One region of the Idiomarina sp. UBA3176 genome, then DNA from elsewhere that is predicted to be linked to it. Evidence: predicted binding sites of a transcription regulator. Region 1 holds the regulator's gene; the other holds the start of a gene.

Evidence for each region. Region 1 encodes MetJ, which represses methionine synthesis genes. Its sites were predicted from a motif close to TAGACGTCTAGACGTCTA; they were not measured.
Region 2: metK (methionine adenosyltransferase) is a predicted target of MetJ. The motif match lies at 3,602-3,619, and genes of this name have one in related genera.

The regions. Positions count from the first base shown of each region.
Region 1 is NZ_DEXU01000002.1:31,913-48,119, forward strand. It holds gene B2U97_RS00460 (putative bifunctional diguanylate cyclase/phosphodiesterase) at 1-1,848, shown strand, start outside; gene hslU (ATP-dependent protease ATPase subunit HslU) at 1,873-3,225, opposite strand; gene hslV (ATP-dependent protease subunit HslV) at 3,227-3,784, opposite strand; gene B2U97_RS00475 (SPOR domain-containing protein) at 3,868-4,434, opposite strand; gene argS (arginine--tRNA ligase) at 4,441-6,183, opposite strand; gene priA (primosomal protein N') at 6,276-8,486, opposite strand; gene rpmE (50S ribosomal protein L31) at 8,654-8,866, shown strand; gene B2U97_RS00495 (malic enzyme-like NAD(P)-binding protein) at 9,114-10,358, shown strand; gene metJ (met regulon transcriptional regulator MetJ) at 10,355-10,678, opposite strand; gene B2U97_RS00505 (bifunctional aspartate kinase/homoserine dehydrogenase II) at 10,853-13,294, shown strand; gene B2U97_RS00510 (penicillin-binding protein 1A) at 13,333-15,795, opposite strand; gene B2U97_RS00515 (hypothetical protein) at 15,986-16,207, shown strand, end outside.
Region 2 is NZ_DEXU01000024.1:118,875-135,081, reverse strand. It holds gene B2U97_RS12025 (hypothetical protein) at 1-501, opposite strand, end outside; gene B2U97_RS12020 (hypothetical protein) at 523-813, opposite strand; gene ruvX (Holliday junction resolvase RuvX) at 851-1,285, opposite strand; gene B2U97_RS12010 (YqgE/AlgH family protein) at 1,282-1,839, opposite strand; gene gshB (glutathione synthase) at 1,900-2,844, opposite strand; gene B2U97_RS12000 (16S rRNA (uracil(1498)-N(3))-methyltransferase) at 2,855-3,586, opposite strand; gene metK (methionine adenosyltransferase) at 3,702-4,847, shown strand; gene tkt (transketolase) at 4,939-6,939, shown strand; gene epd (erythrose-4-phosphate dehydrogenase) at 6,940-7,965, shown strand; gene B2U97_RS11980 (phosphoglycerate kinase) at 7,984-9,165, shown strand; gene fba (class II fructose-bisphosphate aldolase) at 9,196-10,260, shown strand; gene B2U97_RS11970 (DUF481 domain-containing protein) at 10,299-11,084, shown strand; gene B2U97_RS11965 (methyl-accepting chemotaxis protein) at 11,203-13,125, shown strand; gene B2U97_RS11960 (TIGR00153 family protein) at 13,217-13,897, shown strand; gene B2U97_RS11955 (inorganic phosphate transporter) at 13,912-15,183, shown strand; gene queA (tRNA preQ1(34) S-adenosylmethionine ribosyltransferase-isomerase QueA) at 15,277-16,207, shown strand, end outside.

The DNA.
Region 1 (16,207 bases):
AGCTGGTCCAGTGGTTTACAAGGGGTCGCTTTAACCTGCCAGTACCTAGCCATTTCGTTTATTGCCCTCGGTGCCTCTTGTGCCGCGTTTAATAAAAAACCGCAACACTACTGGCAATATATAGCTTATGGGGTGTCGTTGGTTGGCGGTATTATTTCCTATTTTTGGCTAGATCCCACCATAAGCGATGCGGGTAACACGCCCAATGCCGGATTTATGCGGTTTCTGGTCACTGGCGTAGCGTTAATCGCTATCAGCTTGCTTATGTGGCGGAAATTAGGAAGCGGTATCGGCCCCAAATTGGTGTCCGGTGGCTTTTTCAGTATCGGTTTTAAGAATTTAGTCGTACTTAGCGTTATTTTTTCTTTACCCGGAAACGCTGTGGACTGGGCTCTCAGCTTTCAGGCGCTTTTAAATATCATTATCATTGCGGCGATTATCGTCGGTATTATCATTTGGTTGCTGGAATCTGAGCGCAATACCGCAGTGCGCGCCATCCAAAGAGCCGAGTATCTGCACACCCATGACGCGCTGACCGGAGTCTCTAACCGTGACCAGCTGGTCAGTAAAATTCCTTTATTCATCGAGTACTGCCGCAGTAACAACCGTCAATTAACCATTATGCTTGTTGGCGTCAGTCGCTTTAAAGTGGTTAACGAAAACATTGGTATTCGCGGTGGTGACCAGGTGCTAAAAGAAATTGCGCGACGCCTGCAAAACTTTCGCAAACAGCCTCTGGCGGTATCCCGTATCAGTGGCGATGTCTTTGCTCTTGCCTTTGATCATTTAAAAAGCCGCAGTCTTATAAAAGATTTAGCTACAGAGCTTCAGGACACACTGAGTAACCCCATTGAAGTGGGCGAAAAAACGCTGAATATTGCCGCGGGTATTGGTATTGCACGCTACCCTCAGCACGGCAGTCGATCGGAAGTTCTACTCAATAAAGCAACCATTGCGCTGACTCAGGCAAAGCAGTCACACCAGCCCAGTGTTACCGTTTATGAGCGGGGTATGGATGAGATGTACTCCTATCTGGTTGATATGGAGCCAATTTTACGCCGCGCTATGCAAGAGAATGAGTTCACTCTGTATCTTCAGCCGCAGTTTGACTTTGACCATCAACAGCTTTGTGGTTTTGAAGCCCTGATCCGTTGGCAGCACCCGGAACGCGGTCTGCTGAGTCCGGCGGAATTTCTGCCTTATATCGAGCAATTGGGGCTTTCCACCGAACTGGATGACTGGGTACTGAACCACGCGGCTGCTATCCTTGCTTCCTGGAAACAAAAGTTTGGTCTCTGCTGGCCCATAGCGGTGAATTTATCAGCGCCACAATTTCAGCATTTTCAGTTAATAGAAAAAATGCAGCGGTTACTGGAAGACTACAATATATCGCCCGAATGGCTAGAGCTTGAGATCACCGAAAACGTGGCCATGTCCGATTTACACAACGGCATGAGTGTTATCCAGCGGTTACGGGAAATGGGTTTTGGTATTTCTATTGATGACTTTGGTACCGGGCACTCCTCCCTGGCTTACCTTCGCTCATTACCTATTAACAAAATTAAAATAGACCGCAGCTTTGTCAGCGAACTGCAGCAAAATAATAACGATGTCACCATTTTAAAAGCCATGATCCGCTTGTCTCATGGCCTGGGTAAACGCGTTATTGCCGAGGGCATTGAAACCCAAGAACAGCAGGACATGTTGCAAAAGCTGGGTTGCGACATGATGCAGGGCTATTTTTACTCACCCCCAATGCGCCTGCAATTTGCTGAACAGTTGATTGAACGCCAAATTCAGGGCGACAAAAAGCCGTTGCCACCCGGAGAGTTTGCAACGGCCTTCTAGCTCTACAATTTCAGCAGAGTATTTTTACAGGATGAAGCGGCTTAGGTCTTCGTCCTGCGATAGCTCACCGACATGTTCATTCACGTAATCGGCATCAACAACCAGTTTCTCACCGCTGTGGTCAGTAGCATGGAAGGAAATTTCTTCCATTAAACGCTCCAGCACCGTATGTAAGCGACGCGCACCAATGTTTTCTGTCGTTTCGTTTACATGGAATGCCACTTCAGCAATACGCTGAATGCCTTCTTCAGTAAAGCTCACTTCAACGCCTTCAGTGTTCAGCAGAGCATGGTACTGAGTCGTCAGCGACGCACTTGGCTCTGTCAGAATACGCACGAAGTCGCCACTGGTCAGTGCTTCCAGCTCAACCCGAATAGGCAAACGCCCCTGTAATTCAGGAATAAGATCTGACGGCTTACTCATCTGGAATGCACCAGAGGCAATAAACAGAATATGATCAGTTTTTATCATACCGTGCTTGGTATTCACCGTGGTCCCTTCAACCAAAGGCAGCAAGTCGCGCTGCACGCCTTCGCGGGAAACATCTGGCCCGCTGGTATCGCCACGCTTACAAATCTTGTCAATTTCATCTAAAAAGACAATGCCGTTTTGCTCAACCGACTCAATAGCAGCTTCTTTTACTTCGTCGGGGTTCAGCAATTTCGCCGCTTCTTCCTCGACTAGCTGCTTGTAAGCATCTTTAATGCGCATTTTGCGTGCTTTTGTCTTATCGCTGCCCATGTTCTGGAACATGTTCTGCAACTGCGACGTCATTTCTTCCATACCCGGAGGCGCCATAATTTCAACACCCATTTGCGGCATGGCTAAATCAATTTCAATTTCTTTGTCATCCAGCTGGCCTTCACGTAACTTCTTACGGAATACCTGACGCGTACCACGCTGGTCATCATTTTCCGGCGTCTCTTCCTGTTGCTGAGCCCAACCAGAAGAAGACTGCTTCGCCGGTGGTAACAGCACATCCAAAATACGCTCTTCCGCCGCTTCTTCAGCGCGGTAACGTACCTTTTGCATCATTTCTTCGCGCGTTTGCTTCACCGCAACGTCGGTTAAATCCTTAATAATGGATTCAATTTCTTTGCCCACGTAACCCACTTCTGTGAACTTAGTCGCTTCAACTTTAATGAAAGGCGCTCTCGCTAATTTCGCCAGGCGGCGGGCAATTTCCGTTTTACCCACACCGGTAGGGCCTATCATTAAGATATTCTTAGGCGTTACTTCCTGACGCAGCTCGTCATCCAGCTGCATCCGGCGCCAGCGATTACGCAAAGCAACCGCGACAGCGCGTTTTGCTTTATCCTGGCCAATAATATGTCGGTTTAATTCGTCTACAATTTCTCTTGGGGTCATCTCAGACATCTTATTTTTTCCCCTGCTTCGTTTTGTCTTCAGCAATAGACTCTTCTTCTTCAATGGTCTGGTTGCCGTTGGTGTACACGCAAATATCGCCTGCAATGGTCAGTGCTTTTTGCACAATGTCGCGGGCATTCAAGTCGGTATTTTCCAGCAAAGCTCTTGCTGCCGACTGCGCAAACGGCCCACCCGAGCCAATCGCAATAAGGTCATTCTCCGGCTGCACAACGTCACCATTACCGGTAATAATTAATGACGTTTCTTTATCAGCAACCGCGAGCAATGCCTCCAGTCGGCGCAAAGCACGGTCGGTACGCCAATCTTTTGCCAATTCCACAGCCGCACGCATCAGGTTCCCCTGATGTTGTTCAAGTTTGGATTCAAAACGTTCGAACAGTGTGAAAGCGTCTGCGGTTCCGCCGGCAAAACCTGCCAGCACTTTATCGTGGTATAGGCGACGCACTTTACGCGCATTACCTTTCATTACGGTATTACCTAAGGAAACCTGGCCGTCTCCGCCAATTACAACTTTATCGCCGCGGCGAACAGATACGATAGTAGTCAAAGCAAGACCCTCTTTTTTGTCTTAGTGACGTCGATGACAAGTATTTGAGGGTCTATATCGTATTTTTCAATGGTGTCAGCCGATTAATCCAGATTCCAGTTCCAGATAGCACAACCAAACACTTGATTGCGTTGAAGTTTATGACGATCACTTTCAGCATCTCGCTTGGTTTCATAAGGGCCCAGAATAACCCGGTACCAAAGCCCATTGCTCCCTTCAGTCGAGCGTACCTGAGATTCAAGCCCCGCCATCGCAATTTGTGCACGTAACCTTTCAGCGTCTTCCTGCTGACGGAAAGAGCCACATTGCATCAGTTTCGGTGGACCCAGTTCGCGTTCAGGCACATCAACTTCCACCTCTTTACTTTTTAGCTCTTCTATATAGCGCCAGCGTTCAGCCGATTTCTCTGGCAATAAGTCAGCCGGTGGCGGTTGTACCTTTGGTTGTTCAACCTGTTCAGATTTACCGTTAATTTGCAGCAGAATATAGGTAAAAAATGCTATCAGGACAATGGCAACAGCGACCACGAACCAGGGCACCGGCTTACGCTCAGCAACGGGTTTTGCACCGCGTTGCTGCTTTTTATTGGTTCCCTTTTTCTTAGCCGGCTTACGTTTTGGCGGTTTTGGCTTACGATTCGCGTAATCCATAGTGCGTTACATCTTCTCCAGGGTTGGAATACCCAGTAATTCCAGGCCTTGCTTCAGCACGTTGGCGGTTAACATCGACAACTTCAGACGACTGTTACGAAGGGCTTCGTCTTCCTGATTCAAAATTGGGCAGGCTTCATAAAAACTGGAGAAGCGACCGGCCAAATCAAACAGGAAACCACATAAGAAATGCGGCATGGCTTTATCCTGAACCTGATGCAGCACTTCGTTAAAACGCACCAGCTGATTCGCCAACGCCAGCTCGCGTTCGTCATCCAGAATAATGTCGGCGTTGCGGTCAAACGCTGTGTCGCCTAAACGATCAAAAATACTGTTCACGCGGGTGTAAGCATAAAGTAGGTAAGGTGCCGTGTTGCCTTCAAAAGTCAGCATGTGGTTCCAGTCGAAAACGTAGTCGCTGGTACGGTTTTTTGATAAGTCCGCGTACTTAACCGAGCTAATACCCACCACTTCAGCAACGCGTTTTTGCTGCTCATCTGTTAAATCAGTCGTTTTCTGCTGCAGTAGCTCTAGTGCGCGACGTTCAGCTTCATCTAATAAGTCAGCCAGCTTAGTCACACCACCGTCACGGCTTTTGTAAGGTTTGCCGTCTTTGCCCATCACGGTACCAAAGCCGTAATGGTCGAGCTGTATCTCGCCTTCCACAAAACCGGCTTTGCGTGCCAGCGTAAAAATTTGGTCGAAATGCAGCGACTGACGCGCATCCACAAAGTACATCAGGTGGTCACCACCCAGTTCTTTCTGACGGTATTCAATAGCGGCTAAATCGGTGGTGGCATAAAGGTAGCCGCCGCCTTTTTTCTGCACAATAATAGGCAGCGGTTCGCCTTCTTTACCTTTGTATTCTTCAAGAAACACGCATTGTGCACCCTGATCTTCCGTCAACAGACCTTTTTCTCGCAGGTGCTCAATAACGCCCGGTAACTTGTCGTTGTAGGCGCTTTCAGCCATCACATCGTCACGAGTCAGTTTAACGCCTAAACGGTCGTAAACGTCCTGACAATGGCTCAGTGACACATCAATAAATTGGTTCCACAGCTTCAGGCAGTATTCGTCGCCCGACTGCAGTTTTACGACTAGCTGACGTGCACGGTCAGCAAACTCTTCGCTTTCGTCAAAACGTTGCTTGGCGGCTTTATAGAAAGTCTCCAGGTTGCTCAGCTCATATTCAGCAGACTGATTATCCAGCGCTTCCATGTACGCTAAGAGCATGCCGAACTGCGTGCCCCAGTCGCCCACGTGGTTCTGGCGAATGACTTTATGCCCTAAAAACTCACACACGCGCGACACGGCGTCGCCAATAATGGCAGAACGCAAATGCCCTACGTGCATTTCTTTCGCCAGGTTAGGCGACGAGTAGTCAATAACAATGGTTTTGCTTTCTTCTGCCACATCGACGTTCAGGCTGTCGCTGCTGAGCATTGCGGTTAGCTGGTCTTTCAGCTGGTCCTGCGAAATGGTGAAGTTAATAAAGCCCGGCCCGGCAATATCCATTTTCGACAACAGGGAGTTCTCCGGAACCGCTTCGACAATGGCTTCAGCCAGCTGACGTGGGTTCGATTTTGCTGGTTTGGCTAGCATCAATGCCAGGTTTGTCGCAAAGTCACCGTGTGATTTGTCTCGAGGGCGATCCAACTGAATCTTTACTGGGTGATCAGCAGGGATTTTTCCCTGTGTTTTAAGTTGACCAATGGCTTCGGCCAGTAACTGTTCAAGTTGTTCTTTCATTAATGCGACTACCTGTATGAAAAATCGAAGAGGAAATTCAAGACGCTTAGTTTAATCGCTACGCCCGATAAAAAAAACCGCTTAGTTGTCGATCAGCTAAAGTCTTGCGGATCAATATCCAGCGACCAGCGCACTTTTTTCAATAACGGCAAGGCGTTAATCTGCGGTAACAAGTGTTCAATAAGCTGAAATCGCAATTTACGTGACTGACAATGTAACAGCAATTGGTAGCGGTAACGACCGGCTTTACGTTCCATTAAAGCTGGCATGGGGCCCAGCAAAAATGCACCTTCCACCTGCGGCATTAACTGCTGAATTTGGGTCATGGCCTGCACCACAGAGTCTCTGTCGGTTGCTTCGCCACGGAACAGCGCCAAATAAGAGAACGGCGGCAAGTCACTTTGTTGGCGTTCAGCAAGTGCCGTCAGGGCAAAGTGCGAATAGCCGTTGTTGAGTAAATCCTGAATTAAGTCGTGCTCCGGATGGTGGGTTTGCAATACAACTTTACCGGCTTTGTGCTCTCGCCCGGCGCGACCAGCGACCTGAGTATAAAGCTGTCCTAAACGCTCTGCTGCCCGGAAGTCCGCGCTGTAAAGCGCGCCATCAACATCTAGCAGCGCCACCAGAGTGACATGGGGAAAGTGATGGCCTTTTGCCAGCATCTGCGTGCCAACCAGCAACGGGTACTCGTTATTTGTGGCTTTTTGCAGGTAATCGTCCAACTGACCTTTACGGCGGGTGGAATCCCGGTCAATGCGCAGCACCCCACGCCCCGGAAACATTTCTTTCAGACTGTGCTCTAACTGTTCGGTACCCACACCGTGGGAAATTAAGTGTGTGGAGCCGCAGGAGCCGCATTGCTTAGGTATCCGTTGCTGGCTGCCACAATGGTGACACTGCAGCTGCTGATGAGCTTTATGTACGGTGTAATAAGCGTCACAACGATGACACTGCGCCAGCCAGCCACACTCGTGACACATTAACGCTGGTGCAAAACCACGACGGTTAAGGAACAGCAGTACCTGATTACCGCGTTCAATTTCTACCTGAATTTGCTCCTGCAATGCTTTAGAAACACCGGCTTTTATGGGCTGCTGCTTCAGGTCAATAAGCTCGTGTTTAACCATTTGCGCGCCACCAGCGCGCTGCCCCAGCTTAAGCCAGTGAAAGCGTTTGCTGACCGCGTTATTCAGCGTTTCCAGCGAGGCAGTTGCACTACCGAGCACCAGCGGAATATCCAGCAACGCCGCCCGTTTAATGGCAATGTCCCGGGCATGGTAGCGAAAGCCGTCCTGTTGTTTGTAGGACAAGTCATGTTCTTCATCGACCACAATAAGCCCTAGCTTCTGGCAGGGCGTAAACACAGCTGAACGAGTGCCGATAATAATTGCTGCATGTCCGTGCTTTGCGTCCAGCCAGGTATTCAAACGTTCTCTGTCACTCATGCCCGAGTGCAGCATGACCACCGGTGCGTCAAAGCGTTCTTTAAAGCGCTGCAAGGTCTGTGGGGTAAGGCCAATTTCCGGTACCAGCACTAATACCTGCTCGCCGCGCTCCAGTACCGGCTCCATGGCTTGTAAGTACACTTCGGTTTTACCACTACCGGTAACGCCTTCCAGCAGCAAAGTGCTGTGCTTTTGCTGCTGGTTAATGGTAGAAACCGCCACCGCCTGCTCGGTATTTAACGCATGGCCCTGCTCTCTTAACACCGATGACTGCTTTTGCCAGCCCTGATTCTTAGTCGGTGCCTGCTCGCGCACTTCAATCCAGCCTTTATCCTGCAAGGTGCGCAGCACGGCTGAGGTCACACCTATATCGGTTAAGTCGCTGCGCCTGAGCGGCTGATGTTTAAGCGCTGCCAGCACTTGCTGCTGCCGCGCGGCCCCTTTTAAATCATTAATGGACTGCGCCCGGCCTAAATCGGTCAGCGCATAAAAAGTTTCGGTCAGGTATTCCGGCGCATCGCCTTTGCGCAACAAAACCGGCAGGCTATTGGCGGCTACGTCCCCCAATGAATGGTGATAGTAGTCAGAAGACCAGCGTACTAGCTGCCAGATATCATCAGGCCACAGCCGCTGCTCATCCAGAACCGAAGCGACGAACTTCAATTCAAATGTTGGCGGTTCGTCATTGGCTTCGGCAACCACGTAACCCACTAACTGACGCTGGCCAAAAGGCACGCGCACGCGGACTCCCTGCGGCAGCGGCTCGGCACTTTTGCACAGATAATCATAGGTTTGTCGAAGAGGTAACGGCAGTGCGACTTTATAACGTCGTTCGCTGCCGGTGCTGGCTTGCTTCATGGCTCTATTCTGGAACGCTACCGCGCAGAATACAAGGCAGCAGATTCTGCTTGATCACAGGCGCAGGATCACATAAAATGCGCGGCTCTTAATTCATTGATGTTTTTTTGCGCATGGTGTTCGGCTTTGGATCGAATGGCGATGCGGCCCATAACTGAGGTAACCCCATGAAACAAGGTATTCATCCTAAGTACGAGACTTTAAAAGTCAGCTGTTCTTGCGGTCACACGTTCGAAACGCGTTCAACCCGCTCAGAAGATCTTCACCTGGACGTCTGTTCAGAGTGCCACCCGTTCTACACTGGTAAGCAGCGTGTAATGGACACTGGTGGTCGTGTTGACAAATTTAAGAAGCGTTTTGGTGCTCTGGGCAAGAAATAAGCCTAAGAAAACTTATAGAAAACGCTGCTTAACAGCAGATTTTAAGAAAAAGGCGCTAAACAGTGCCTTTTTTTGTGCCTGTTTCGCTAAGCGGCCTATTGTTAAAGAAAAGTTAACTGGTGTACTTTTAAACACATTGGAAATTTCATTCACCTCATGACCCTCAAAGGCGGAGGTAAGATTTGTTTATTAGCACAAAAGCGATAGACTGATCGGCATTCTGATCACCAGACTCAGGTATCACCGCATGACAGACTTTCGCCAACAGGCACTGGATTACCACGAATACCCGACCCCGGGTAAAATTTCCGTTGAACTCACCACCCCTGCTGAAACCAGTAAAGATTTAGCGCTGGCCTACAGCCCGGGCGTTGCAGAACCGGTTCGGGAAATAGCTCAGGACCCGGACGCCGCCTACCGTTATACAGCCAAAGGCAATATGGTTGCGGTTATTACTAACGGAACCGCCATTCTTGGTCTGGGCAATTTAGGGCCACTGGCATCAAAACCGGTCATGGAAGGTAAAGCTCTTCTATTTAAGCGCTTCGCCGGACTGGACTCTATTGATATTGAAGTGAATCATCGTACTACTCAGGACTTTATCAATACCGTTGCTAACATTGCCGATACCTTTGGTGGCATCAACTTAGAAGACATTAAAGCGCCTGAATGTTTCGAAATAGAACAGGCGTTAATAGAGCGCTGCAATGTACCGGTATTCCATGATGATCAACACGGTACTGCCATTGTGACGGCCGCAGGTATGCTTAATGCGTTGGAAATTCAGGGTAAAGACCTGGCGGAGTCTCGCATTGTTTGTCTTGGTGCCGGTGCTGCCGCCATTGCCTGTATGGAGCTTTTAATTAAATGTGGCGCACAACGCGAGCACATTTATATGCTCGACTCAAAGGGCGTTATCCATACTCGTCGCGATGACTTAAACGAATACAAGCAGCTGTTTGCCAACAACACCGACAAACGGACACTAAAAGACGTTATTGAAGGTGCCGATATCTTCGTGGGGGTTTCAGGGCCAAACTTACTCAGCGCAGAAGAGTTGAAACTTATGGCGCCTAACCCGGTTCTGTTTGCCTGCTCTAACCCAGACCCGGAGATTAAACCAGAAACCGCTATGGCGGCGCGTGATGACCTGATAATGGGAACCGGACGCTCGGACTACCCGAACCAGGTGAACAACGTTTTATGCTTCCCGTTTATGTTCCGCGGTGCATTAGATGTGCGCGCTACTGCTATTAATGACGAAATGAAGGTTGCAGCGGTGGAGGCCATTCGCCAGCTGGCGAAAGAGCCTGTTCCGGAATCAGTATTAAAAGCGGCCGGTGTCAAAGAGTTAACCTTCGGTCGTGATTATATTATTCCCAAGCCAATTGACCCGCGCTTGTGCCCACGGGTATCGCGCGCCGTTGCCGAAGCTGCGGTGAAGTCCGGCGCAGCTAAAATCGATTTACCGAAAAATTATATGCAGGATTAATCGTCGAGCTCTTCGTCGGTTGGAATAGGTAATCCCCGGGCTTCCAGCTCTTCACGCACAGCTTTGGGGATTTTATTCGGGTTGGATTTTTGCAAATCTTCATCTTCCGGCAGCGGCTGACCGGTAAAAGCGTGTAAAAACGCCTCACACAGCAGTTCGCTGTTGGTAGCATGGCGCAGATTATTAATTTGGCGACGGGTTCGTTCATCGGTCAATACTTTTAACACGCGCGTGGGTATTGAGACCGTAACTTTTTTCACCTGCTGACTCTTACGACCGTGTTCAGCATAAGGGTAAATATATTCGCCGTTCCATTTCATTGTTATTGTCCCGCTATATAACAAAACCACATAAGTTATAATGAATTGTACCCGAATGAACGACCCCGTCAAATTTTATCCGTCTAGATGGCTAAAAGTTGCTGACATTTGCCTGACAATATTTTAGCCTTAGTAGCAGTAATCTAATTCAAGCGAGTAGTTAAGGAAGGCGGAATGACCACAACTCAGCTCACAGAAGAGCAAAAGCAAGCCGTTGCCGACAGCGTTCAGGTGCATAAGTTTGGCGGCAGCAGTCTTGCCGATGCGTTCTGCTATCGCCGCGTTGCCAGAATTGTAACCGAGTACGCGGGTGCCAGCGACTTAGTCGTTGTTTCCGCAGCCGGAGATACAACCAACCGCATTCTTGCCATTATTAATGCCAAAGCGCAGCCGGGCGACACCGCCAGCATTCTGCTCGATCAATTAGAGAGTTTTCAGCAAGGACTGATCACCGAATTATTAAGCGGCGACTTACAAAAACAGTTGCTACTGCAATCGCAAAAAGACTTCACCCGCTGGCGTCGTTGGTTAGTCGGCGACGAAGCCATTAGCCATAACGCCGAGTTACTGTCGTACGGCGAACTCTGGTCTGCCCGCTTGTTATCAGCTTTACTGCAAAAACAGGGTACCCGCGCCGACCACATTGATGCCCGGGACTTTTTACTCGCGGCAGACGCTCCTGAACCCGTTATTCAGGTAGAACACTCGCGTGAAAAACTATTACAAAGAGTGGCTCCTCACTCGGGCACCCGCTTTATTGTTACCGGCTTTATTGCCCGCGGTTTAAACGGCGAGAGTTTAACTCTGGGGCGTAACGGCAGCGACTATTCAGCAACCTTAGTCGGCAGCCTGCTGGATACACGTCAGGTTACTATCTGGAAAGATGTTGCCGGCGTTTACTCGGCAGACCCGCGCAAAGTTGAGCGCGTGGTGAGCTTACCGACATTAGACTGGACCGAAGCCGAAGAACTGGCGCGTCTTGGCAGTCCGGTTCTGCACCCAAGAACCTTTCAGCCGGTTGACCGTCAACGCATGGTCATTTCCGTTCGCTCCAGTTTAAAAGTAGAAAATCAGCAAACTCGCATTGGTCAGTTCCAGAATACCCAGCCCCGCGGAAAAGTCTTCACTTCTCTGTCTGAGGTGGTGCTGTTTAAGGTTGAGCTGCACGATAAAGCCTTAGTAAAACGTCTGGATGAACTGGAATTAGAGCCGCTGGTCAGCTGGACCGAGCCGGAAAATCATCAGCAGTATCTGGTGTTTCACCAAAACCACTTAGACTACCTGACCGGCTGGTTAGACAGTCTGGGCGCGGGTGATGCCATTACTCAAATTCGCGGCTATTCCATGCTGGCCATTGTCGGTAACCGCATTCAGGAAACCGACCAGTTCTCGACCTTTAAACTGCAACTTTCCGAACAAAAAGTGCGGCGCTTTGCGCTGACGCAAAACGGTGACTCTGCTGTTGCTATTCTGGAGCAAAAGCTTGATAACCGCTTACTTAATCGCTTGCACAGCCAATTATTCAATTACCGTCGCAGCCTGGGCGTTTTAGTCATTGGCCGCGGCAACATTGGTACGGCCTGGCTGGAACTGTTCCGACAGCAGCGCGACCGCATTAACCAAGTGATGGACGTTCGGGTTATGGGCATTGCCAACTCGCGGCGTTTATGGCTGGATTACAATGGCGTCGAGCTCACTCAGTGGGCAGAAGACTTCGATCGTCTGGCGCGGCCTTATGTACTCACGGAACTGTTGCGCGAGTTGCCAAATGCACCATACGACGAGATGGTCGTCATTGACTTGACTGACGCCAAACAAGTCGCGCAACTGTATCCCAGCTTGTTCGCAAACGGCCTGCATATTATCAGCGCCAATAAGCGCGCGGGCTCCGCCGACGAAGCGCTGTACCGCGAAATTCGTACCATTCAGCACGAGTACGAGCGTGAATGGCTATACAACACCACGGTGGGTGCCGGGTTGCCGCTGAATTATGCCATAAACGATTTGCGAAATTCCGGCGACGAAATTCGCAGTATCTCCGGTATTTTCTCGGGTACCATGTCGTGGCTGTTTGAGAATTTTACCAAAGGAGTCACTTTCAGTTCATTGGTAAAAGAAGCCAAAGAGCGGGGTTACAGCGAGCCTGACCCTCGTGAAGACCTGTCCTGTCAGGACTTGGTGCGTAAATTACTGATTCTGGCACGCGAAATTGGCTTAAAACTGGACTGGCAGGACATTGAAGTAAAAAGCCTGGTACCGGAGCATTTACGTGATCTACCACTTAGCGAGTTTATGCAACGCTTATCCGAACTTGATGAGCCCATGGCGGCGATGCTGGACGAAGCGGCTAAAGACGGCAAAGTGCCGCGACTGCTGGCCAGCTTTACCGTCAGTGACGAGCAAAGAGTTACTGCTCAGGTTGGTATTGAATACATTCCGGAAGGGGACATGCTGGCCAACTTAATACCCGGTGAAAACATCTTCGTTATCTACACCGACTGGTATTCAGAAATGCCGTTAGTTATTAGCGGACCTGGTGCGGGTAAACACGTTACCGCCGGCGGCGTGCAATCGGATCTCAATCAGTTACTGAGTAAACTGGCAGTGGGAGCTTAATGCTCCCACTAATTTGTTATTGCACAGATTTTGCCTGACTAGAATAAGTCGTCATCATCTTCTTGAAAGATATCGCCATTAGACTGACCGTTATCGCGACTGTACTCAGTGGGTTCGGTACCACGTATAAAGTATTCAAACCGCGTGGTGTAGTCACTTTTGTGTGATAACTTGCCGCTTTCTAAGTCGATACGGACATTCACCACACCCGGCGGAATACCAAAATCGCGTGACGGAAACAGCGGTAGCGCCTTCTCCATAAACAGGATCCAGCCCGGCAACGCAGTTTTCGCACCCGCTTCACCGCCAGTTATTGCCTGCTGACTGGAGTCGACTTCAGGATGCTTTGACGTGCGTCCTAATTTACGGGAAACATCATCAAACCCAACCCAGACAGTTGTCGCAAGGTCCGAGGTAAAACCTGAGAACCATGTATCACGAACATCGTTGGTGGTACCGGTTTTACCGGCAATGTTGCGACCAACAGCTTCAGTAATGGGTTTAGAGCGCTGAATACGCCAGGACGTACCGTTCCAGCCTGTGCCATTTGCCCAGCTGCCGCCGCCCCAGACCGCTGAGTTCATTGCCTGCTCAACCAGGAACGCATTTTGTTCGCTAATCACCTGCGGAGCCGGGTTGTCACAGTCGAAACAAGCGCGCACCGGGTCGGTTTCTTTAATCACATTACCATCGGCGTCTTCAATACGTTTGATAAAGTAGGGCTCTATCAGAAATCCACCGTTCGAGAACGCCGCATAAGCGCGAGCTACTTGCATGGGTGTCATTGAAAGAGAACCCAGAGAAAGCGATTCGTTCTCGGGAATTTTTGAGCGATCCAGACCAAATTTGGCCAGGTGATCCGCCACTTTTTTAACTCCCAGTTCGCGAATTAAGCGCACCGAGACCACGTTCTTTGACTTAGCCAGAGCTTTACGCAAACGGATAGGGCCTTCATAGACTTCCGGCGAGTTCTTCGGTCGCCAGGCGACACCGGAACCCGGGTTCCATTGGTTAATGGGGGCATCATTCACCAAAGTAGCCAGAGTTAAGCCCTCTTCAAATGCGGCTGAATAAATCAGAGGTTTAATGTTTGAACCGACCTGACGCTCTGCCTGCAAAGCGCGGTTGTACTGGCTCAGCTGGAAACTGTACCCACCAACAACCGCGGCAACGGCACCATCGTCGGGTCGTAAAGAGACAATAGCGGAACTGGGTTCGGGAATTTGCGCCAGTCGCCATTCGCTGCCGTCATTTACCCGACGCAACCAAATAACATGACCCGGCTGCATAATGTCAGCTGCGGTTTCCGGAGGCGGGCCCTGACGTTCTTCGTTTAAGTACTCGCGAGCCCAGTGCATAGCTTCCCATGGCAGGGTAAGTTTGCCCTCTCCCTTCACTAATACGTCAGCCGTTTGCTCCTCGACTGCGGTCACAACCGCCGGCGTTACCGCACCAATAACACGCAGTTGCTCCAGGTACTTGCGTATGGCTAGTTCTTTAACCGGCTCTTCATTCTTCTCTGCTGACCACAATAAACTAACAGGACCGCGATAACCGTGTCGCTCATCATAGCTGTGCAGGTTATCCCATATAGCCTGGCGCGCAGCCAACTGTACGTCGCTTCTGATGGTTGTGTACACCTGATAACCTTCGTTATAGGCTTTATCTTCACCATAGCGATCAACCATTTCCTGACGCACCATTTCTGCCAGGTAAGGCGCGTGCACTGTCACCTCAGCGCCATGGCGTCGAGCTGTGACAGGAGCATTTGCGGCTTCTTCAAACTCAGCACGAGTAATTTTCTTCTCGTCCAGCATGCGCAATAAGACAACGCGTCGACGAGCTTTAGAGGCAGTAGGGTTTGAAATAGGGTTCAGGTTAGACGGTGCTTTAGGCAAACCGGCAATGGTTGCCATTTGCGCCAGCGTCAGTTCGTTTAACGGCTTACCGTAGTACACCTGCGCGGCTGCACCGACACCGTGGGCACGATGACCAAAGGTAATTTTATTCAAATAAAGTTCAAGAATTTCGTCTTTACTCAACAACTGTTCAATGTGGACAGCGATAAAAGACTCTTTCACCTTACGCATCCAGGCACGGTCAAAGCTTAAGAAGAAGTTTCGCGCCAGTTGCATGGTAATGGTACTGGCACCTTCCTGAATTTCACCGGTGGTGAGCAACACGCTAAAAGCCCTGGCAACACCTATTGGATCAACCCCAAAGTGCTGATAAAAACGGCTGTCTTCGGTAGCGAGAAAAGCATCAATAAGCGGTTGAGGTACATCTTCCAGTTTTACCGGAATTCGGCGCTTTTCGCCAAACTGCGAGATCAGTTCACCGTCAGCGCTAAACACCTGCATGGGTGTTTGCAAACGCACGTCCCGCAAGGTTTCCACACTGGGTAACTCGGGCTTAACGTATAAGTAAAGGCTGCCAACCGTTACCCCGCCAAGAATAATACACACCAGCAAGGTGTAGATTAGCCGCTTAAACCACTTCAATTATCTGCTCCATGACTTCATTTTTACTACGTCAGAACTTACGCCAGAACTTACTCCAGAATCACGCCAGAGTGTTGAAACCGAAATCACCGACATAAATTAGCTCATAACTCTTACTGACTATTATGGAGGATTTTTGTTCACAACACTACGCTTGCATCTGGCTTTTCTACAATAAGGATATTGTCTAATGTCATTACTTCGGCAACAACCACTTGCTGTGCAAATTAATCGTGAAAATTGTCTGGTTTTACAATTGTCCCGCCGGGGTCGGCATTTTGTTGTCGAACACTTTTCTCAGCAGCACCATAGCAGCTTAACCGGCAAGGGCTTAAAACCAGACAGTATTGTCTCGGCACTGGACTACAGCGCAACCCACTATCAGAAAATTCCGTTAGACAATAACCAGCAG
Region 2 (16,207 bases), on a different contig from region 1:
ACTGGCTATAGCCGGGTGGTCGGGAATAATACCCTGCTCTCCGGGAGGCAGGGTCAACTGACGGTAGAAGTTTGCATCCAGATAGTCATGCCAACGTTCGTTATAGTAATCACGCAAACGCCTTTTGTAGTCGTTAAACTGTTGCTGTTTTTGTGCTGTTCTGGCGTTTGCCGTAACTAACTCAACGGACTGCTGGCGCGGAGTTAAACGAGCCTGAATGCCTTGCCACTGCTGTTGCTTAATGTAACGGTTGAGTTGATGTGCCAGTTCGCGTTGACTGCGTTCACGATTAAACCCGCGGTAACGTTTTAGTGGCTGTAGGAACTCTTTTTTATCGACCTGGAAACTGAATGACTGTTGACGGTCATCGAAATCGCGCCACTGGTAAGAAAAAACAAGTTGTTCGTTATCGGTTTCATTAAGCTGGAAAAAGTTTTGGCTGTAGGCGACAGAGGGGATGACAAAGAGTAACCAGACAACAGCACAGAGTTTATGTGTCATTCTGGTTACTCCCGTTAATTTCTAGAACTTCATTTCTGTAATAGGACTGTCTTCAAATTTAAGGTCAACTTGATACTCGACGCCACCGGCACGAACAAAAAAGTAGGTTTTATCTTTTTTAAAGACTTCCTGCAGAGTTACAATCCGGAAACCCGGGCGACGCTCAGCCGACATGTCCGTTAATTCTACAGAGCCGCGCGAAACCAATATGTTTTGGTAACGAGGACCAGTAATTAAAAGCAGTTTTTTATTTTCATCTTTCAGTAAAATGGTGTTACCGGTTACTGAATAGGGTTCTTCATTACCAAACAAGGCCAGCTCCTATCGCTTTAACTTATTACTGACGACACTATAACGAATTATCGCTTTTTGGCAAATAACCGTTCATAAAATCTTCAACAATAATTAATGCAGCCTGACTATCAACCGCACCTTTTTTCAGTTTACGAAAGCCTCCTTCAGCAAACAGGCTTTCTCGTGCCGAGGTCGAAGTCAGGCGTTCGTCCTGAAATGCTACGGGTAAACCGAAGCGCCCATGTAAACGGTTACCAAACTTTTTGGCTCTTTGAGTTAGCGGCTGTTCGGTGCCATCCATATTTAAGGGCAGACCCACTACCAACTGTTCGGGCTGCCATTCGGCAAACAGCTTTTCAATCAGTTGCCAGTCGGGAATGCCTTCTTTGGCCTTAATAGCTGCTAAAGGCGATGCGGTTGCTGTTATGGTCTGGCCCACTGCAACGCCAATACTTTTGGTGCCAAAATCAAAGCCTATTACTGTGCTCATGCGTGTCCTACATCCGGCCCCAGTTGCCACACGTCAAACCCCAGTTGCTCGGTGGCTTTTCGCCAACGTTCGGAGGGTGGAGTATTGAACAGCAGCTCCGGGTCTGCCGGAATAGCCAACCAGGAATTTTCCCCTAGCTCCTCTTCCAGTTGTCCGGCCTCCCAACCTGCGTAGCCTAAAGTCAGAAGAAACTGCGGTGGCGCAGCCGATGATCCAAGAGCTTCCAGAATATCGCGCGAGGTGGTCACCATAATATCGTCACTCATCTTCTGGCTTGCGCGCCAATTGTCCTGCGGAGGGTGGATCACAAAGCCACGCTCACGGCCTACAGGCCCGCCCTGATAAACGCTGCCCTGTAAGTGCTGGTTATTTTCCGGGTAAACAATTTCCAGTTTATCCAGCAGCGAGGTTACGCTTAAATCGGCCGGCTGATTAATAACTAAGCCCATAGCGCCTTCTTCATTGTGCTCGCAGATATAGGTCACGGTCCGTTTAAACATTGGATCGTTCAGCATAGGTGTTGCTATCAATAAATGGTTCTGCAAACTGTTCATCGATTCACCGACTCCTTAACGATAATCTCTACTTACAACATGGGGGCGCATAGTTGAATTTCAATTCAGTTTTGCTTCTATTGCCTTAAAGACCTGTTCAGCAATATTAATGTCGTAGGCGTTTTCAATTTCGCGCATACAAGTTGGGCTGGTCACATTTATTTCCGTAATGCGATCACCAATAACGTCCAGGCCAACAATAATGAGCCCACGTTTTTTCAGTTCCGGTGCGACTTTACGAGCCAGAGCCCAGTCACTGTCAGATAAAGGCTGAGCGCGCCCGCTGCCTCCGGCGGCAAGGTTTCCACGGGTTTCTCCGGCGCTGGGAATACGCGCTAAAGAATAAGGCACAGGCTCACCATCAATAATTAAAATGCGCTTGTCGCCGTCTTTAATCTCTGGCAAGTACTTTTGCACCATGGCGTAGCGCTGACCTTTCTCAGTCAGAGTTTCAATAATAACGCCTAAGTTACTGCCATCGGCGCCCACTTTAAAAATTGAAGCGCCTCCCATACCGTCCAGCGGTTTTAAAATCACCTCACCATGCTTTTTATGGAAAGCTTTAATGACATCCGCTCTGGAACTCACTAGCGTGTCGGCAATAGAATCCGCGAACCACGAAGTAAAGAGTTTTTCGTTGCAGTCACGCAGGCTCTGCGGTTTATTCACAACCAGGCTACCGCGTTGCTCGGCCAGTTCCAGAATTTGCGTGGCGTATAAAAACTCGCTGTCAAAAGGCGGATCTTTACGCATCATAATGACGTCAAAATCCTCCAGCGGACGGTATTCGCTGTCGCTTAAGCTGTAAAAGTCCGTTTTTTGATCTTGAACACGAATTTCCCGTGCAAAGGCCATTGGTTGACCGTTATCAATAACTAAGTCGCCCATTTCCAGATAAAAACACTGATAACTACGCGCCTGAGCTTCCAGCAATAAACGAAAACTCGTGTCTTTTTCGGTTTTAACGGTGGCGATAGGGTCCATCACCATAGCTAATTTCTTCATGTAAACTCCTTTAGCTTAAGTCGCCAAACTGATACTGCACGGCGGTTAGCGCTGAAAGCGCTGCGGTCTCTGTTCTTAGTACTCTTGGCCCTAAACGCATGGGGTTAAACCCTTGTTGCTCGGCGGCACTGACTTCAGTATCAGTGAATCCGCCCTCTGGACCAATCAATAATTGTATTCCTTTATCGGCCTGCTGAAATGACGACAACGGCTGGGTGGCGGTTGGGTCTAAGGTTAGGCGCAACCCTTCAAAGCTGCTTTCAATAAACTCAGTGAGTTGCTGTGCTGGCCTTACTTGTGGAACCACACTACGGCCACATTGCTCGCAGGCAGAATGGACAATTTTCTGCCATTGCAGCTGTTTCTTCTCCAGCCTGTCGCCACTTAATTTAACACCGCAGCGCTCACTAAACAGTGGGGTAATTTCGGTTACCCCCAGTTCTACCGACTTTTGCAGTACAAAGTCCATACGGTCACCGCGCGAAACAACTTGTGCTAAATGAACATTGACCGATGACTCAGATGCGTTAGCCTGATTGTTGGTTGCAATAAACTGTGCTGATTTTTTTTGGACCGAGGTAATTTTCGCCTCATAGTTCTGCCCGTCACCGTTAAATAAAACAATGCTATCACCTACGTTCAAACGCAATACTTTGATCAGGTGCTGGAAAGCATCCGGACTCAATTCGGTTTCAGTTTGTAAGCTTATAGAGGCGGGGTGATAAATCCGCGGTACTCGCATGTCGTCAGCCTTATTCGGACTTTTAGACGTCCAGAAGTAGAAAAAAATAGAGTGATCGGTTACATTATGCAACCAGTATTAAACGATTTCATTAAAATTAAGGAATAGTGGGCATATGTCACGTCACCTGTTTACCTCAGAGTCAGTGTCCGAAGGGCATCCGGACAAAATTGCCGACCAGATATCCGATGCAGTTTTAGATGCAATTTTAGCAAAAGATCCTAAAGCCCGTGTTGCTTGTGAGACCTACGTGAAAACCGGCATGGTACTGGTTGGTGGTGAAATTTCGACAAAGGCCTGGGTTGATGTCGAAGACTTGGCGCGTCAAACCGTAAAAGATATTGGTTACCGACACTCTGACATGGGTTTTGATGGTGCTTCGTGTGCTGTCTTAAATGCCATTGGTAAGCAAAGTGGTGATATCAATCAGGGCGTTGACCGTGCTAACCCGGAAGAGCAGGGCGCAGGTGATCAGGGCTTAATGTTTGGTTATGCCTCAAACGAAACCTCAGTTTTAATGCCTGCTCCTATTACTTACGCGCACCGGGTTATGCAGCGTCAGTCGGAAGTACGCAATAACGGTACACTGGACTGGTTGCGTCCGGACGCGAAAAGTCAGCTGACCTTCGTTTATGAAAACGGTAAGCCTGTTGCCATTGATACAGTCGTGCTCTCCACTCAGCACCGAGAAGACATTACTCAGGAAACGCTGCGCGAAGCGGTGATGGAAGAAATTATCAAGCCTGTATTACCTGAGCAATGGGTTTCGAAAGACACACAGTTTCACATTAACCCAACCGGCCGTTTTGTGGTCGGCGGGCCTATGGGCGACTGCGGGCTGACCGGGCGTAAGATTATTGTCGACACCTATGGCGGTATGGCGCGTCACGGTGGCGGTGCTTTCTCAGGTAAAGACCCCTCAAAAGTTGACCGTAGTGCGGCTTATGCTGCACGTTATGTTGCTAAGAATCTGGTTGCAGCCGGTTTAGCAGAGCGTTGCGAACTGCAAATTTCTTACGCCATTGGTGTTGCTGAACCAACCTCTATTAGCATTGATACCTTCGGAACGTCTAAGCACTCAGAAGAGCAGTTAATTGCGCTGGTTCGCCGTCATTTTGACTTACGTCCTTACGGATTAATCAAAATGCTTGACCTGGAGCGCCCAATTTATAAGCAGACAGCGGCATACGGGCACTTTGGCCGTGATAACCTGCCGTGGGAGCAAACGGACAAAGCTGCCGATTTACAGGCTGATATTTAAACAAAATTTTGCCTATAAATTTGCTTGTACCCCCTGAAATGTGGAGAATACGCGCATCGCAAGTTGCTCTTCATCTTCCAGGGGGTTTTTCATGTCAGAACGTCAATATCTCGCCAATGCCATCCGCGCGCTTAGTATGGATGCGGTTCAGAAGGCCAAGTCAGGCCACCCCGGAGCGCCCATGGGTATGGCGGATATCGCAGAAGTTCTCTGGCGTGACTATTTAAAACATAACCCTCACAACCCAGGCTGGGCTGATCGCGACCGTTTTGTGTTATCTAACGGGCACGGGTCAATGCTAATTTACTCGCTATTGCATCTGTCCGGTTATGACCTGAGCATTGAAGACATTAAACAATTCCGTCAGTTAGACTCAAAAACCCCGGGTCACCCTGAATACGGCTACACCCCTGGTGTAGAAACCACTACCGGGCCGCTGGGCCAGGGACTTGCAAATGCCGTGGGTATGGCGCTGGCCGAGAAAGTACTGGCTGCGCAATTTAACCGCGACAACCATGAAATTGTTGATCACCACACCTACACTTTCCTGGGCGACGGCTGTTTGATGGAAGGCATTTCGCACGAAGTTTGCTCTCTGGCCGGCACTTTAGGCTTAGGTAAGCTCATTGCCTTTTACGATGACAACGGCATTTCCATTGACGGCGAAGTAGAAGGTTGGTTTACCGACGATACCGCAAAACGTTTTGAGTCTTACGGCTGGCACGTAATTAATAAAGTTGATGGACACGATTCAGCTGCCATAACCCGTGCGATTGATGAAGCCCGTGCGAATGACGACAAACCGACTCTTATTATCTGCAAAACGGTAATTGGCTATGGCGCACCGAACAAACAAGGTTCTGAAAGCTGCCATGGAGCCCCGCTGGGTGACGACGAAATTGTTGCTGCGCGTAAGCAATTGAACTGGCCGCACCAAGCCTTTGAAGTACCGGCCGATGTTTACCAAAAATGGTCTGCGGTGGATAAAGGCGCAGCAGTTGAGTCCTCCTGGAATAAGCGCTGGGTTGCGTATGAGCAGGAGTATCCGCAGCTGGCAAAAGAACTGAAGCGTCGTTTAAACGGCGAACTGCCTGAAGGGTTTGAGAATACGGTGCACAATTACGCGAAGCAGTTACAGAGCAGCCCTGAAGCGGTAGCGACTCGTAAAGCCTCACTGAACGTACTGAATGAATTCGGTCCTAAACTACCGGAACTGCTAGGCGGCTCCGCCGACTTAGCTGGCTCAAACTTAACCTTATGGAACGACGCAAAAGGTATTACTGCCGATGACGCCAGTGGTAACTATGTGTTCTACGGAGTCCGCGAGTTTGGCATGTCTGCCATAATGAATGGCGTTACTTTGCACGGCGGCTTTAAAGCCTATGGGGCTACCTTCCTGATGTTTATGGAATACGCGCGCAACGCCGTGCGTATGTCTGCGCTTATGAAGCAGCCCAGTATTTTTGTTTACACTCACGACTCTATAGGCTTGGGTGAAGACGGGCCGACGCACCAGCCGGTCGAGCAACTGGCTAACTTACGTCAAACACCAAACCTGCAGTGCTGGCGTCCGTGTGACCAGGTTGAAACAGCCGTAGCCTGGGGAGCCGCAGTACAAAGCAATAAAACTCCGTCTGCTTTAGTGTTCAGCCGTCAGGGTATGCAACAGCAAGAGCGCAATGACGACCAGTTAACGAATATTGCCCGCGGTGGTTATGTGCTGAAAGACAGTGACGGCGAGCCGGACGTTATTTTAATTGCGACAGGTTCTGAAGTTGACTTAGCCGTTAACGCCTTTGAGCAACTGACTGAAGAGGGGCACAAGGTGCGCGTTGTTTCTATGCCGTCGACCAATGTGTTTGATATTCAGGATGCTGAATACAAAGAGTCGGTGTTGCCATCGAGCGTGACTCGCCGCGTTGCCGTTGAAGCTGGTATTGCCGACTTCTGGTACAAATACGTGGGGCTTAACGGTGACGTCGTTGGCATGACAACCTTTGGTGAATCTGCTCCGGCCGGCGACTTATACAAACACTTTGGCATTACCACAGAAAACACCGTGGCTGCCGCTAAACGTTTGTTGGGAGCTTAAATGAGCGAACCGGCTCGTATTGCGATTAATGGTTTCGGCCGCATTGGCCGGAGCTTTTTGCGCGCGTTATACGAAAACGGCTATCGCGACAGCGTGCAGGTAGTGCTTATTAACGAGCCTGCGGCGTCGGAAGCGATAGCGCATTTGCTTAAATACGACTCAAGCCACGGTCGTTTTGGAGAAAAGGTAACACAGTCGGGCGATGCGCTGACGGTTGCCGGAGATGATATCGCTTTAACTCATCAGACCGAGATTGAAGCCATTGACTGGCGCGCTCATGAGGTCGATTTTGTTGTTGATTGTACCGGTGTATTTGGCAGTCAGGCCGACGGTCAGCTTTATCTGCAGCAAGGCGTAAAACGAGTGTTGTTTTCTCATCCCGGCAAGCCGGACGTTGATTTCACCGCAATTTATGGCGTGAATGAAAAAGAGCTCACCGTTGACCATAAAGTGGTGTCGAATGGCTCCTGCACAACAAACTGCATTGTGCCGGTCATTAAAGTACTGGACGATGCTTTCGGAATAGACTCCGGTGCGATTACAACCATTCACTCAGCTATGCACGACCAGCAGGTTATTGATGCATACCATCCGGATTTAAGACGAACCCGCGCCGCCGGACGTTCTATTATTCCGGTAGACACCCGGCTGGCACGAGGCATTGAACGAATACTGCCGCACTTAGAAGGCCGTTTTGAAGCCATTGCCGTGCGCGTGCCAACCACCAATGTGACCGCTATGGATTTAAGCGTTACGCTAAACAGCGACGCCACTATTGAGCAAATTAATCAGGTTTTACGTGAGCAGAGCGAGCGGCAGCTGGCGGGTATACTGGATTACACCGAAGAGCCTTTAGTTTCAATAGATTTTAACCATGACCCACATTCATCCATTGTTGATGGCACGCAAACCCGTGTTAGTCACAAGCGGCTGGTTAAGCTGCTGTGCTGGTGTGACAACGAATGGGGTTTTGCGAATCGCTTGCTGGACACAGCAAAAACGATGGCTGAACAAACAGAACATTAAGCTTAGAGAGGATATCGCATGTCTGTCATTGCTATGACTGATTTGGATTTAAGTAACAAGCGCGTACTTATTCGTGAAGATTTAAACGTTCCGGTTAAAGACGGAAAAGTCACTTCCGACGCGCGTTTGAAAGCCGCACTGCCCAGCATTCAGCAAGCGTTGAAAGCTGGCGCTAAAGTCATGGTAATGTCTCATCTGGGTCGTCCAACTGAAGGCGAGTACGACGAAGAGTTTTCGCTGCAGCCTGTTGTTGATTACTTACAAGATATGCTGGATTGCCCGGTACGCTTATGTAAAGACTACCTCGACGGTATTGAACTAAAGGCCGGGGAACTGGTAGTTTTTGAGAATGTCCGCTTTAATGTTGGCGAAAAGAAGAATAATGACGAGCTTGCTAAAAAATTAGCCAGCTTATGTGATGTCTATGTAATGGACGCTTTTGGCACCGCGCATCGAGCTCAGGCATCCACTCATGGTGTGGCTAAATACGCACCAATTGCTTGCGCAGGGCCTTTGCTGGCCGGCGAATTAGACGCTTTAGGCAAAGCACTGGAAAATCCGAAGCGCCCGCTAGTGGCTATTGTCGGTGGTTCTAAAGTATCGACAAAACTGACGGTATTAGAGTCCTTGTCCGGTGTTGTTGACCAGTTAATTGTGGGCGGCGGTATTGCGAACACTTTTGTTGCGGCGGCAGGCCATAATGTGGGTAAGTCGCTTTACGAAGCGGACTTAACCGACGAAGCTAACCGTTTAATGGCGCAGGCAAAAGCTAAAGGCGGCGACATTCCATTACCTGTCGATGTAGTAACAGGTAAAGAGTTCAGCGCAGAAGCCAAGGCAGAAACTAAAGCCGTTAATGCTGTTGCTGACGACGATATGATTTTTGATATTGGCCCTGACACCGCAGAGCAATTAGCGTCTATGCTGAAAAATGCAGGAACCATTGTCTGGAACGGGCCGGTAGGTGTGTTTGAATTTGAGCAATTTGGGCATGGTACAAAAACCATAGCCGAAGCGATTGCGCAAAGCGATGCGTTTTCAATTGCCGGAGGTGGCGACACTTTAGCAGCAATTGATCAATACGCTATCGCTGATAAGATTAGTTATATCTCGACAGGTGGTGGGGCATTCCTTGAATTCCTCGAAGGTAAAACATTACCAGCCGTTGCTATTTTACAAGAACGGGCTAACGACGCCTGAACACAAGTTTTTTAATTAAGGAGTATTTTTATGGCCCTGGTGTCATTACGACAGTTATTAGACCATGCCGCAGAACACGATTACGGCGTACCGGCGTTTAACGTCAACAACTTAGAGCAAATGCGCGCAATTATGCAAGCCGCCGATGCCACTGACAGCCCGGTTATCGTGCAGGCCTCAGCTGGTGCTCGTAAGTACGCCGGTGCACCATTCCTGCGCCACTTAATTCAGGCTGCGGTTGAAGAATGGCCCCATATTCCGGTGGTTGTTCACCAGGATCACGGTACTTCTCCGGCGGTATGTCAGCGTTCTATCCAACTGGGCTTTAGCTCGGTAATGATGGATGGCTCATTGCTGGACGATGGCAAAACGCCTGCAGAGTACGATTACAATGTAAAAGTAACCAGACAGACTGTAGAAATGGCGCACGCTTGTGGTGTTTCTGTTGAAGGCGAATTAGGTTGCCTGGGGTCACTGGAAACCGGTGAAGCCGGTGAAGAAGACGGTGTTGGTGCTGAAGGTAAGTTGTCACACGAACAACTACTGACTGATCCAGAAGAAGCGGCGGAATTTGTTAAAGCAACAAACGTTGATGCCCTGGCAATTGCCTGTGGTACGTCACACGGTGCTTACAAGTTTACTCGTCCACCAACAGGCGATATTTTAGCCATTGACCGCATTAAAGAGATTCATCGTCGCATTCCGGGTACACACTTAGTTATGCATGGCTCATCATCTGTACCTCAAGAATGGCTGAAAATTATTAACGAATTTGGCGGCGAAATTCCGGAAACCTATGGTGTACCGGTTGAACAAATTCAGGAAGGTATTAAACACGGCGTGCGCAAAGTGAACATTGATACCGATTTACGCCTGGCTTCAACCGGTGCTATTCGCCGTCATTTGGCGGAGAATCCGTCAAACTTTGATCCGCGCAAATTCTTTGCGGCAGCGACAACGGCAATGGAAGATATTTGCCGTGCACGCTATGAAGCCTTTGGTTGTGCTGGTATGGCGAGTAAAATTAAGCCGATTAACCTGGAATCAATGTTTCAGCGCTATGAAAATGGCGAATTAGACGCCATTGTTAAGTAACGAAGTACTTTATAAAAGACACAAATAACGAGGTTAGTGTGCGATTTTCTTTATTATTCGCTAGTTTGTTTTTACCTGTTGTAGCGAGTGCTCAAACATTTATGTTTGACGATGCTGATGACATTGATACAGAAAAGGTGGAAGAGTGGGAGGCAAGTGCAGAATTTGGCTTGCTTTATACTTCTGGTAACACCGAAACAGAAAGCCTGAAAGGCAAGTTTACCGCATCGCGGGACGTGCAGAACTGGCGCCACAAAGGCGTATTCGATTATTACACCTCCGAGCAGGAAGATCAGAGCACGGGGGAAACGAACGAAACTGCAGACCGCATGTTCATTTCGGCGCAGAGTAACTATAAGTTTGATCCTGACAGTCGCGACTCATTGTTTGTCTTCGGTTCATACGAAGAAGATGAATTCAGTGGCTTTGATTATCAGGCTACTGTCGCAACGGGTTATGGTGCTCGTTATCGTTACGACGAAGACATTTACGCTGACTACGAAATTGGTCCGGGTTATTCACGTACAAAACCTGTACAGGCTGAAGGTGAACCTCCGGTTGAATCCGATGGCTCAATGATTCTGCGTGTAGCCGGTAGCTTAAACTGGAAAATCAGTGAAAACTCGCGTTTCAGTGCCTTACTGTCGTCTGAAGTTGGTGAAGACAACACGAAGAGCAAAGCTGAATTTTCAGTGTCAGCGAACATTAACAGCGCGTTGGCTATGAAAGTGTCACTGGGGGCTAACCACAACTCTCATGTTTCTGATGAAAGCATCGAAAAGTTGGATACAGAAACGGCTGTTACGCTGGTTTATTCTTTCTAAGAAAACTTAGCGTTATACCTCAGAAAACCTCAGAGCCGTGGCAATTGCCGCGGCTTTTTTCATTAAGCTGTCATAAAAACGTCTTAAGCTAGCCCGGTGATATCAACTGGGCTTATTTATGCGCGTTTCAACTTTTAGTCGTGTTTCTTCTTTTTCTTTGCTGGGCTTGTCGTTGGTGTTTTTGTCAGTGCTTATTTGGGCTAATAGTCAATTGCAGCACTTTGAACAACAGCAGAATATTTACTCATCGATAAAAGAGAAACTGATGGTTGAAGTAGTAACCGAGCTCAGTGGTTATCTGCAATCGGGGAATGCGCTTTTACTGAACCAGGCCGAGGCCTCGGTCAATGAGGTGAACGCCCAGCTTGGTACACTGAATTTAGTCTCCACTTCGGTTATGCAGGAACAGTTGGATATCATCCGCAGCAGAATATCTGACGACTACCGCGCCATAGGTAAACTCTCTGGTCAGGAGGCTGCTCTGCTAGTAAATGCCGAGCGGTCTTTATTTAACGAATTATCTCGTTTGTTTGACTACGTGCAAAAAGGTAGCAGCAATAACCCGGCGGCTGCCGAAACTTATCAAAGTATCGGTAGCGACTTAGTGTTATTAATTGCTGACCTGGTGCATACGCGGGAACGTTTATCTAATGGTGAGGCCGAGGAGCAGGCACTGGAGCAAGTGCTTACCGCTATGCAAAAAGAAATTGCCCGGCTGCAGCAATTACCCAAGCTAGGTGTAAAAGAAGAGCTGCCCGACCAGTCAATGATGCTTGTACCGCGAGAAGCCAAAGAGCTGGGGCCGAAAATCATTTCAGAAATGAACAGCTTAATTCAGCGGTACCCAAAAGAGCTGTCCTCTACATTACAGCTTATTCAGTCGAGACGTGAAGCCTTTGCTTCGATTTCCGATGACATTGCCAACATTCAGTCACTGGCTGTAAAGGTAGAGCAGAGTCTCTTGAAAGATCAGCAAGCCAGCCTGATGCAGATAAAGCTGAGTCTTGTGGCCTTGGTGGCGGTGCTGTTGGTGTTTGCCATACTGAACTTTGTGTTACTTAAACGCATGGTTCTGACGCCTCTGCGAAGCTTACGCAATGCCATGGAGACTTTGTTGGTTAAGCAGGAACTCAACTATTTACCTAACGCCGATCGTGACACCGAGATGGCGGAGATTGCCCGGTTCTTTAACGGCATACTTGAACAGACTCAGCGTAGCGACGAGGAAAAGTCTCAGCAAATGACGGTAGTTAATGAAGCGTTGAAGCGGGTAATACAAGAGTTACAGCAGATTGTGCAATCCTCTGCCGATACGCAGTCATCCGCATCGGATACTATTCACGGTATTACTGAACTGAGCGAATTAACTGAAGAATTAAACCAGTGCACCAATACTCTGGAAAAGAATGCGCTAGATACCCAAGACTCAATGAAACAGAGTCGCCAACATATTCTTAAATTAAGAGACGCCTCAGAGCTGAATGAAAAAGCGATTGAAACGGCCAAACGCTCCGCCGAAGAGCTGGACCATTCGGTAAATGAGGTAAAAGACGCGCTGTCCATTATTTCAGGCATTGCCGATCAAACCAATTTACTGGCGCTGAATGCCGCCATTGAAGCTGCCAGAGCGGGAGAGCAAGGGCGCGGTTTTGCAGTGGTGGCTGACGAAGTCCGGCAGTTGGCGCAGAAAACACAGTCCTCTCTTGGTGGTATTAACGACTCTCTGAACCAACTGACGGACGCATCGCTTTCCATTGAAAAAGGCTACCAGGACATTGCTGAGGCAAGTCATTCGCAACAGCAATTCGTTGAACGCCTGGTAGAAACTGCAAATGAGGTTTCTGCTCAGGCGCAGGCTTCAACCGAGGAAGCTAAAACTTCATTTCGGTTGGCGGAGCAGCAAACAGACAAAGTTAACGGATTCTCAGTGCAGTTACAGCAATTAGTCAACGAAATGGACAACGCACACCAGTTGTTAAGACAAGTGGAAGCTGAAGTGGATACTCAGCGAACTCAAATAGAACGGGCGTTCAGCGAGTGATGAATTAATCAAATCTTACGGTTCCCTTTACCTTTAGATTTCGCTAACATTCGCCGCAGCTAACATCGGCTGAAAAAAATCGGATAATGTTATGTCAGTGAACTCATTTCTTGGGGTATTTGCAAAGTCCCCTATTAAACCGATGATTGAGCACATGGACGAAGTGCACCGCTGCGCTTATGCGCTTAAAGATTTCTTTAAAGCGGTTTATTCGAAGGATTGGAAAAGCGCAGAAGTGGCTCGTGCAACCATCGTAAAACACGAATCAACCGCGGATGATATGAAGCGTAAAATCCGTTTGAACCTTCCCAGTGGCTTATTTATGCCTGTAGAGCGAGCGGACTTGCTTGAGCTGGTTTCTCAGCAGGACAAAATTGCCAATAAAGCCAAAGACATCTCCGGTCTGGTTACGGGGCGTGAGTTGATTATCCCGGAACCACTGATTAAAGATTTTGATGCTTACTTAAACCGTTGTCTGGATGCGACCGATAAAGCCCGCGAAACCATCGGCGAGTTTGATGACTTGCTGGAAACTGGTTTTAAAGGACGCGAACGAGACCTTGTCGATAACTTCATTATAGAACTTGATGCCATTGAAGCCGACACCGATCAACTTCAAATTAAACTGCGTCAGGATCTACGTAAAATCGAGCTCGATATGAACCCTGTAGATGCGATGTTCTTATACCGTATTCTTGACTGGGTTGGCGACTTAGCCGACCTGGCTGAACGAGTCGGTGCACGTTTCGAACTAATGCTAGCGCGCGTCTAAGCGGAGTCTGATTTATGGATATTATTTCTAGCTATAGCGTCCTGCTTATCGGGATGGCCGCGGTTTTCGGTTTCTTTATGGCCTGGGGTATCGGCGCAAATGATGTTGCCAATGCTATGGGTACCTCCGTTGGATCCAAGGCGCTGACCATAAAGCAGGCGATTGTTATCGCAATGGTTTTTGAGTTTGCGGGGGCTTACCTGGCGGGTGGTGAGGTTACCTCAACCATTCGGAAGGGGATTATTGACTCGGCTTACTTTGTCAATCAGCCAGAACTGCTTGTGTTCGGTATGATTTCAGCGTTATTAGCTGCCGGGTTCTGGCTCTTAATTGCCTCTTATCTTGGCTGGCCGGTATCAACCACTCACTCCATTATTGGTGCCATTGTTGGTTTCTCTGCTGTCGGCGTTAGCATGGAGTCGGTACAGTGGGCAAAAGTCGGGGGGGTGGTTGGAAGCTGGGTCGTCACTCCGGCCATATCCGGGTTCATTGCTTACCTCATATTTATGAGTGCACAGAAGCTCATTTTTGACCGCTCTAATCCGTTAGCAATGGCCAAGCGTTATGTTCCTTACTATATGGGGTTAGCGGGCTTTGTGTTGTCGCTGGTCACCATCAAAAAAGGTCTTAAGCACGTAGGGCTGAATCTTGGCAGCATTGAAGGTTTCCTGTGGGCATTAGGTATTGCGGTACTGGTGTTTGCTATCGGAAAGTTTGCCATTGGACGTCTTAAATTTAACCCCTCAGACGACAAAGACATGCACTACACCAACGTAGAGAAAGTCTTTGCAGTACTGATGGTGGTCACTGCCTGTGCGATGGCTTTCGCGCATGGCTCAAATGACGTGGCTAACGCTATTGGTCCTCTTGCTGCAGTGGTGAGTGTGGTAACCAGCGGTGGTGATATTGGCAGTAAAGCGACATTGGCCTGGTGGGTTCTGCCTTTAGGTGCGGTTGGTATTGTTGCTGGTCTGGCTATGCTGGGTAAACGTGTTATTGCCACCATTGGTAATGGTATTACGCACTTAACCCCCAGTCGTGGTTTTGCGGCGGAACTTGCTGCTGCGTCAACCGTGGTTCTTGCCTCAGGTACCGGGCTACCCATATCAACGACTCAAACGCTAGTCGGCGCGGTATTGGGTGTCGGCATGGCGCGCGGTATTGCCGCTCTGAATCTTGGTGTTGTTCGCAACATCGTTATTTCGTGGGTGGTTACCTTGCCGGCGGGTGCCATTATGTCGATTATTTTCTTCTACATTTTAAAAGCAATTTTCGGCGTAGCATAAACTTGCGATAAACGGGCAGCCTGCAACAGTGACAGGCTGCCTACTTTCCAGTAAAATCCGCGCTTCACTACATCTCGCAATTACAGCACGGATATGTCAGATACCAATCATTCTACTTTAAAAGTCAGTGACTTTTCATTTGAGCTACCCGATGAGCTTATTGCCCGCTATCCGCAGGAGCAACGTAGTGCCAGTAGGTTGCTCTCGGTAAAAGCCAGTGAAAACAGCATTGAGCATAAACACTTTAAAAATATTGTGGATGAGATAAACGCCGGTGACTTGTTGGTGTTTAATGACACCCGGGTTATTCCTGCGCGTTTGCTGGGCGAAAAAGTGTCCGGTGGTAAAGTCGAGGTTCTGGTCGAGCGACTACTGGATGACCATAGGGTGCTTGCGCATGTCCGTGCTAACCGCGCTCCCAAAGCGGGTGCTGAATTGCTGTTGGAAGGCCACGTAAAGATAACCATGCTGGCGCGCCACGACGCACTCTTTGAACTGAAGTTTGAACATGACAAGACGGTACTGGAACTGCTTGAGCAATACGGGCATATGCCTTTGCCGCCGTACATTGACCGTCCGGATGAAAGCTCTGATAAAGAGCGTTACCAAACCGTTTATAACCGCGAGCCGGGTGCTGTTGCTGCCCCTACCGCCGGTCTGCATTTTGACGACGAGATACTGCAACAGCTGCGCGATAAAGGCGTGAACTTTGCCTATGTGACTCTGCACGTAGGCGCCGGAACCTTCCAGCCGGTTCGTGTTGAAGACATTAACGACCATGTAATGCACAGTGAGTACGCCAAAGTCAGTGCTGAAACCTGTCATGCCATTAAGCAAACCAAGGCTGAGGGCGGCCGGGTGGTGGCGGTTGGTACAACCTCCGTTCGCTCGCTCGAGTCAGCTGCTCAGGCTTCAGAGTCAGAAGACATTGAACCGTTTTTTGATGACACCGATATTTTTATTTATCCGGGTTATGAATTTAAAGTGGTCGATAGCATGATAACCAACTTTCACCTGCCCGAGT